3 regions of the Streptomyces sp. NPDC111656 genome follow, and region 2 is predicted to be linked to each of the others. Evidence: riboswitches for the same ligand, from Rfam matches in the RefSeq annotation. Region 2 holds a riboswitch; each other region holds the start of a gene.

Region 1 (2,250 bases), on a different contig from region 2:
GCGCCCCAGGGTCCGCCTCCGCCGACGTCGCTGCCGACGGTTCCTCGACGCTGGTGACCCGGGGTGCTCTGAACCTGTCAGCGCGCTACGGCCCCGACCAGGCGGTCTCCTGGAAACCGGGCTCTACGGAGGACGTGGTTTTCGACCTGACCGCCATCGGCTACGCGTTCCCGTCCGGCCACCGCATCCGGCTCTCCCTGTCCTCCGCCCACTGGCCGTGGATCTGACCCCGGCCGGGCTCGGCGGTGGGGTTCGCCCTGGACCCGGCGGGCAGTTCCCTCGAACTTCCGGTGCGAGCAAGGGAGTCGGACCCGGGACACGTACACCATCGACGTCGATCCGTCCGCACCGCCCGGAGCCGCCCTGGGACGCCCGGGTCGAGACACGCTCTGAACTCAGCTGCGACGTCCGGGAGTTCGCCACCTCGAACGAGCTGATCCGCAAGGACGGCAACGCGGTGGTCTTCCATCGGACGTGGGAGAGAAGAATCCCCGGGCCGAGGCAGTGGCGAGGGGCAACAGGGCCTATGCGGGGCAGGAGTTCGAGCCCCGCCCGGACCCGATGTGCCACGAATTTCCCGAATACCGGGCCTGCGGCCTCTACTTCAAGCCCAACGTCGGCCGGCTCCCTGACGACGACCTCGACACGGACCTGTCCGCATGGGAGGTCCGTCCGGCTCCGCCCGCGAGCTCACCGGCCTGGACACTCGAAGCGTGATGTCCGATTTGCCGCCAGTGCCGCTTTATTTCTGCTTGGTCGCGTGAATTGGGTCACTCCCATACAGGGTGGGCTCTTTATCCCCTCTTGACGACTTCCCCTTTGCATAAGGCAAGTTGAGTGTCACGTTCCGGATTAATCGGGCATTTTCTCCCTCCTATCGCCCAGGTGAAAGCGATCTACACCGGGAAATGAGGGCTTGTTCCGGACATGTGCTCTCGCATACGTTCACGTCAATCCGGACGGACCGCCCAATCCTGCCGCCGACCGGAACAACCCAGCCACCCACACACACGCACGGCAGGAGCGGGGGACCCAGGTAAGCCGCCGATCCGGACACCGGAACGGCTAGGGGTGAAGTCGCACACACCGTGCGGCCGGGCAGCTCCCGCCCGAACCCGACAGCTCACTTCGCAGGCGCCGGAGAGGAATTCGCCATGTCCGCACGAGGCAAGCACCGCAGCTTCAAGATCCACGGCATGCTCACTCGGGGCATCCTCGCCGCGGGAATGGGCGGAGTCGCACTCGCCCTTCCGCTCGTGAGCGCGACCTGCGCGCAGGCCGCCACGGCCACCACCACTGATGTCCAGCTCATCACGTACAAGGTGGTCCCGGGCGACACCCTGGCCAAGATCGCGCAGAAGTACCCCAAGAGCGGCGGCGCGGCGAAGCTGTACACCGCCAACCGCGCGGTCATAGGCCCCGACCCGACGACGCTCCGTCCGGGCCTCACCCTGACCGTGGGCACCAGAACCGTCAAAACCCCCACCAAGAAGACCCCGGCGAAGACGGCGCCCACCACGTCGAAGACGTACGCGAACAACCTCGACGGATGGATCAAGCACTCGCTGGACATCATGGCCCGCAACAAGATCCCCGGCACCTACAACGGCATCCACCGCAACGTCATGCGCGAGTCCTCCGGAAACCCCCTGGCCATCAACAACTGGGACTCCAACGCCAAGGCCGGCATCCCCTCCAAGGGCCTGCTCCAGGTCATCGACCCCACGTTCAAGGCCTACCACGTGCCGGGCACGTCGATGAACCCCTACGACCCGGTCGCGAACATCACGGCGGCCTGCAACTACGCGGCGCACAAGTACGGCTCGATCGACAACGTCAACGGGGCCTACTGACAGGACTGGTGGGGCTGGTTGGGCCGGTAGGGCTGGTACGACTGCCGGGGCTGATGCGGCTGATACGGCTGATGAGGTCGGAGAGACTCGGAGAGCCCCCGGGACCCACCGGGCTCTCCGGACTCCCGGAACCGATCCGACCGGCACGGAAACAGCCGCTCCAGCACCACCGCGATCCCGTCGTCCTCGTTCGACAGCGTCACCTCGTCGGCCACCGCCTTCAGCTCCGGATGGGCGTTGGCCATGGCGACCCCCCGGGCGGCCCAGTCGAACATGGGGATGTCGTTGGGCATGTCGCCGAAGGCGATGGTGTCGGCGGGAGTGAGGCCGAGGTGGGTGGCGGCGAGCGCCAGACCGGTTGCCTTGGTCACGCCGCATGGCTGGAGTTCGACGGTCC
Region 2 (2,250 bases):
CGTCGGCGGTCCAGCCGAAGACGTTGCCGCCGAGGGAGAGCGGGAAGACCTCGAGGTCGGAGGAGCCGAGCTTGCGAAGGGAAGTCATGCCTTATTTCAACAGGCGTACCGGATTGCCGTATTCCGCACACGGCCCCTGGGAACGATCAGGGGTTGATGCCCTTGCTCTGCAGCCACGCCATCGGGTCGATCGCGCTGCCGCCGCCCGGGTGAACCTCCAGGTGCAGATGCGGCCCGGTCACGTTGCCGGTCGCGCCCACGCGCCCGATGACGTCGCCGGTGGCCACCTTCTGCCCCACGCTGACGCTGATGGACGACTGGTGGCAGAACCACAGCTCCGTGCCGTCGTCGAGGGTGAGGATGGTGCGGTAGCCGTACGAGCCGGCCCAGCCCGCCTCCGTGATCGTGCCGCTGTGGACGGCCTTGATCAGCGTGCCGGTGGGGGCCGCGAAGTCGAGGCCGGTGTGATAGCCGGAGGACCACATGGAACCGGCGTCACCGAAGCGGGAGGTCAGGGTGTACGAGGAGGTCGGCAGCGAGTAGCTCTTGGCGAGCTCGGCGAGGCGCGCGGCCTCGGCCTTCTGCTTGGCGGCCTCGTCCGCCTTCTTCTTCTCGGCGGCGACCTTGGCCTCGGCGTCGTCCTTCTGCTGGGCGGCCAGCGCGACCGCCTTCTTCGCGGCGGCGGACTCGGCGGCGTCCTGGGCCGCCTTGTCGATCTGGTCCTGCTGCGACTCGGCCTGCTGGATGATGCGGGCGCGCAGCGCCTCGCCCGCGTCCGTGTTGCCCTGCGCGGCGTCGGCGTTGGTCACACCGGCGCTGGTGAGCGGGGTGGCGGAGCCCTTCGGCGTGCTGGGACCGCCGTCGGATATCAGCGCCTTGGCCGATTCGGTGACCGAGGAGAGGTCGGGCAGCGAGATGGAGACCGGCGGCTTGCCGGGCGCCGCGGTGGCCATGCCGCCCGCGCCGACGGCGGCGATGACGCCGACGCCCAGGACCGTGGAGCTGCGGGCGAGTCCCCCGCCGCGCTGCTTGGAGACGCGGTGCCGGCCGCGGAGGGGACGGATGGAATCCTCGGTGGGGTTCCACTCCTCCCAGGGGCCCTCGTCCTTGCCGTAGGCGTAGCCAAAAGTCTGGGTGTCGTTCGGCGGGAACGAAGTGGGCTGGGCAGGCCGGTTGGACGCCACGTGGGCGTGCTCCTTTCCTTCCTTCTCGCCTACCGGGTTAGCTGACGGGTTCGGAGCAGGAAGGTCTCCTACGCGCGTCAACCCACGGTGTCTCCACCGTGAAAGACGCTCGATTCACCCCAAGTTGGTGGTTCCCCGGTTCCCTCGCGGGATTCGGCGCGTGCGCACGGAGCCGACTCTTGTGACGGCTGGGACGACCGCGCTGCGTTATCGAACGTTAATAGACGCGGGTACCGGATTCCAAGCTGTTCGTACTGATCATTAACGACTTTCGGCCAGGACTTACCGCCCACGACCGGCGGAATTCGGGCGAGTTGGCCGCACGTCCCTACTTGGCAGTTATTTGACGGTGCGTCAGTCGTTATGCGGAGGGGCATCGGCCGATCACCCCTCGTGACATCGATCAAGAACGCCCCTTTCCGTGGCTACGGCCGCCGTACGGCGAGCAGTGCCATGTCGTCCGTCAGGACGCCGCCCGTGTGCCGCCGGACCTCCTCCACGAGCGTGGCCAGCAGGGCGTCGGGGCCGGGGAAGGTCCGTCCGGCCAGCCGCGCGGCCGGATCGTAGAAGCGCCCCTGCGCGTCGCGGGCCTCGGACAGTCCGTCCGTGTGGAAGAGGAGCGTGGCCCCGTGCGGGAACTCCGTCTCCTCGGCACGGTCCGGCCAGTTGCCCAACTCGCCCATGCCGAGCGGCAGTGCGGGGTTCGCGGAGGCGAGCGTGACCAGTGTTCCGTCCGCGTGCAGGAGCAGCGGCGGCGGGTGGCCGCGGTTGACGATCCTTACGAGGCCGCCCTCGTGCGTGATCTCCGCGAGGACGGCGGTGGTGAACCCCTCGAAGGCGTCGACGCCCCCGCGCCGGGTGCCCTCGCGGGCCAGCGCCCGTTCCAGCCGCTGCGCGACCGCCTCCGGCGTGGCCTCCTGCTCGGCCGCCTCCCGGAACGCCCCGATGAGCACCGCGACGGCGGCCACCGCGTCCATGCCCTTCCCCCGTACGTCGCCCACGGCCAGTCGTACGCCGTGCGGGGAGTCCTGCACCGCGTACAGGTCGCCGCCGATGAACGCGCCCG
Region 3 (2,250 bases), on a different contig from region 2:
CTCCGGGCCGATCTGCTCGATGACGGCAAGGACGGCCTTCTCGACACCCTTGCCGCCGTAACGGTTGGGGTCACCGTCACGGAGCTCGATGGCCTCGAAGGCGCCGGTGGACGCGCCGGACGGAACGGCGGCACGACCCGTGCTGCCGTCGTCGAGGCCGACCTCGACCTCGACCGTGGGGTTGCCTCGGGAGTCCAGGATTTCCCGGGCTACGACGACGTCGATGGACGGCACGAGCATCTCCTTCTGGGATGTGACGCGGGTACGCGGAGCCTGTGATGGCTTCGCGACATGAGCCTAACCGCCCCGGGGGGATCGGCCAGCCGGTCGCCCACCCCTTGGGCAGAACTGAACGTACACATTGTTCCAGAACGGAACAAAAACGGGTACGGAAATCCGGGTACGAAATGCTCGGTGCGAAGTGCTGGACACGAAAAACCCCGCTCCGGCGCGTACGGGGGAACACGCACCGGAGCGGGGGGCCCGTGGGGACGGGGGTGGCCCTCACCGGGGTCTCCAGTGTGGAGACCCCTTTTATGCGGGAGCTGTCATTCAGCTGAGGTGAAGCTGCCGATCATCAGCTGAGGTGCAGCCGCTGACCCGGGTAGATGAAGTCGGCATCGTCGACGATGTCCTTGTTCAGCTTGAACAGCTGCTGCCAGCCGCCCTTGACCTTCTTCTTCTCGGCGATCGAGCTGAGGCTGTCACCCTTGACGACCTTGTACTCGCCGTCGCCCTTCTTGACCTTCTTGCCGGTCGGGGTGGAGACGGTCTTCTCGGCGGCCGGGCGCGACGCCGAACGGGAGGCCGCGGTGTCCGTCGAGCGGGTGGTGTTGCTGGTGCTCGGCGAGCTGTTCGACGAGGAGCCGTTCGAGGAGGACGAGGTCGACGGGGCGCTCGCGCCGCCGGTGTACGCAGCGCTCGACAGGCCCGTGCCACAGGTCGGCCAGGCGCCCTTGCCCTGCGCAGCGAGGACCTTCTCGCCGACGGTGATCTGCTGGGACTTGGAGGCCTGGTTGGCGGTCGCGGCGTACGCGGTGCCGCCGTACGCGGCCCAGGTGGAGGCCGAGAACTGCAGACCGCCGTAGTAGCCGTTGCCGGTGTTGATGGACCAGTTCCCGCCGGACTCGCACTGGGCGACGGCGTCCCACTGGGAGGCGGTGGCGGCGGAGGCGTTGCCGGCCGCCATCAGCGGAGCGGCGATGGCGACACCGGTGACACCGGCGAGCGTGGCGACACGAGTGGCCTTGGACGGACGGCGGTGCTTGCCCTTGCCGGAAAACAGCATGGAGAGATCCCCTCACCGACGCCTGCGAGGTGAGCTGTCGGGTTCGGGCGGGTGAGTGCCCGGCCGTGCGCGCTGAGCGCTCGGCTTCACCCCAAGCCGCTCCCGGTCAACTACCGGGCGCGGCGCATACCTTGGGTCCCCCGCTCCTGCCTACGGCGCTGACGCGTCGACTGTTCCCGTACGGCCGTTGGCAGGATTCGGCGTTGACGACCGTCGGGGCCCGCTGTGGCGAGCGGTGACGACCGTAAGCAGTCGATCGGCTGAATTCCAAAGACGATCAGGGCCTTTGAGATCCATCTCTCACTCGCGCCAAACCGGACATTACACAGCGAACCGTGACGCGAACTGCCCCTACTTTTCGCCCGATTCGGCACCAACTGCAAGGCTCTGACCGGGGAGGATGAGGTTCGGGTCGACGCCGACCGTCTTCTTGTTCGCGTCGTACAGCTCGGCCCATCCGCCTTTGAGGTCAAGGGCGTCCGCGATGGTCCAGAGATTGTCTCCGACGCGCACGACGTAGGAGCCGTCGACGGCGTCGCGGGAGGCGCCGGCGCCGCGCGAGGCGTGCCGCCCGGAGGAGTCGTCGCTACGGCCGTCCACGGCACTGTCGGTGGTGTTCTCGTCCGCGGTGCCGCCACGGTGGCGCCCCGCACCGGTCGTCGCGTTCTCGGACGTACCGGAAGAGTCGTCGCCCTGGCCGGAGTTGCCCGAGTCGTCACTCTTCGCCGTTTCCGTGTCGGAGCCGTCCGCCCCCTGGGCGTCGCCGCCGGTGTCGGCCTTCGTCGTGTTCTCGGACGCCTTCGAGGACGAACCGGACGAAGACGAATCGGACTTCGAGCCGGAAGAGCCGGACGGAGTCGAAGTCGCGGACGAACTGGATGAATCGGATGAACCAGATGAATCCGATGTACTGGACGAGTCGTTCGCCACGCCCGTGTCGACCAGGATGTCGCCCGAGTGCT

What was found. A riboswitch is a leader RNA that binds a small molecule or an ion and turns the genes downstream of it on or off. The one in region 2 is predicted to bind cyclic di-AMP.
Region 1: it holds a riboswitch for cyclic di-AMP, as region 2 does, so the genes downstream of both, ACZ7M3_RS09575 (LysM peptidoglycan-binding domain-containing protein) here and ACZ7M3_RS46770 (M23 family metallopeptidase) in region 2, are expected to answer to the same signal.
Region 3: it holds a riboswitch for cyclic di-AMP, as region 2 does, so the genes downstream of both, ACZ7M3_RS44150 (transglycosylase family protein) here and ACZ7M3_RS46770 (M23 family metallopeptidase) in region 2, are expected to answer to the same signal.

Annotation. Positions count from the first base shown of each region.
Region 1 is NZ_JBVKCA010000002.1:873,419-875,668, forward strand. Features, by position in the region: partial or broken gene ACZ7M3_RS09565 (CocE/NonD family hydrolase) at 1-493, shown strand, start outside; gene ACZ7M3_RS09570 (hypothetical protein) at 475-717, shown strand; cyclic di-AMP (ydaO/yuaA leader) riboswitch at 1,033-1,152, shown strand; gene ACZ7M3_RS09575 (LysM peptidoglycan-binding domain-containing protein) at 1,155-1,853, shown strand; partial or broken gene ACZ7M3_RS09580 (HAD family hydrolase) at 2,003-2,250, opposite strand, start outside.
Region 2 is NZ_JBVKCA010000030.1:22,549-24,798, forward strand. Features, by position in the region: gene ACZ7M3_RS46765 (aldo/keto reductase) at 1-88, opposite strand, end outside; gene ACZ7M3_RS46770 (M23 family metallopeptidase) at 147-1,184, opposite strand; cyclic di-AMP (ydaO/yuaA leader) riboswitch at 1,196-1,353, opposite strand; gene ACZ7M3_RS46775 (PP2C family protein-serine/threonine phosphatase) at 1,610-2,250, opposite strand, start outside.
Region 3 is NZ_JBVKCA010000024.1:103,052-105,301, forward strand. Features, by position in the region: gene eno (phosphopyruvate hydratase) at 1-240, opposite strand, end outside; gene ACZ7M3_RS44150 (transglycosylase family protein) at 578-1,288, opposite strand; cyclic di-AMP (ydaO/yuaA leader) riboswitch at 1,293-1,456, opposite strand; gene ACZ7M3_RS44155 (LysM peptidoglycan-binding domain-containing protein) at 1,640-2,250, opposite strand, start outside.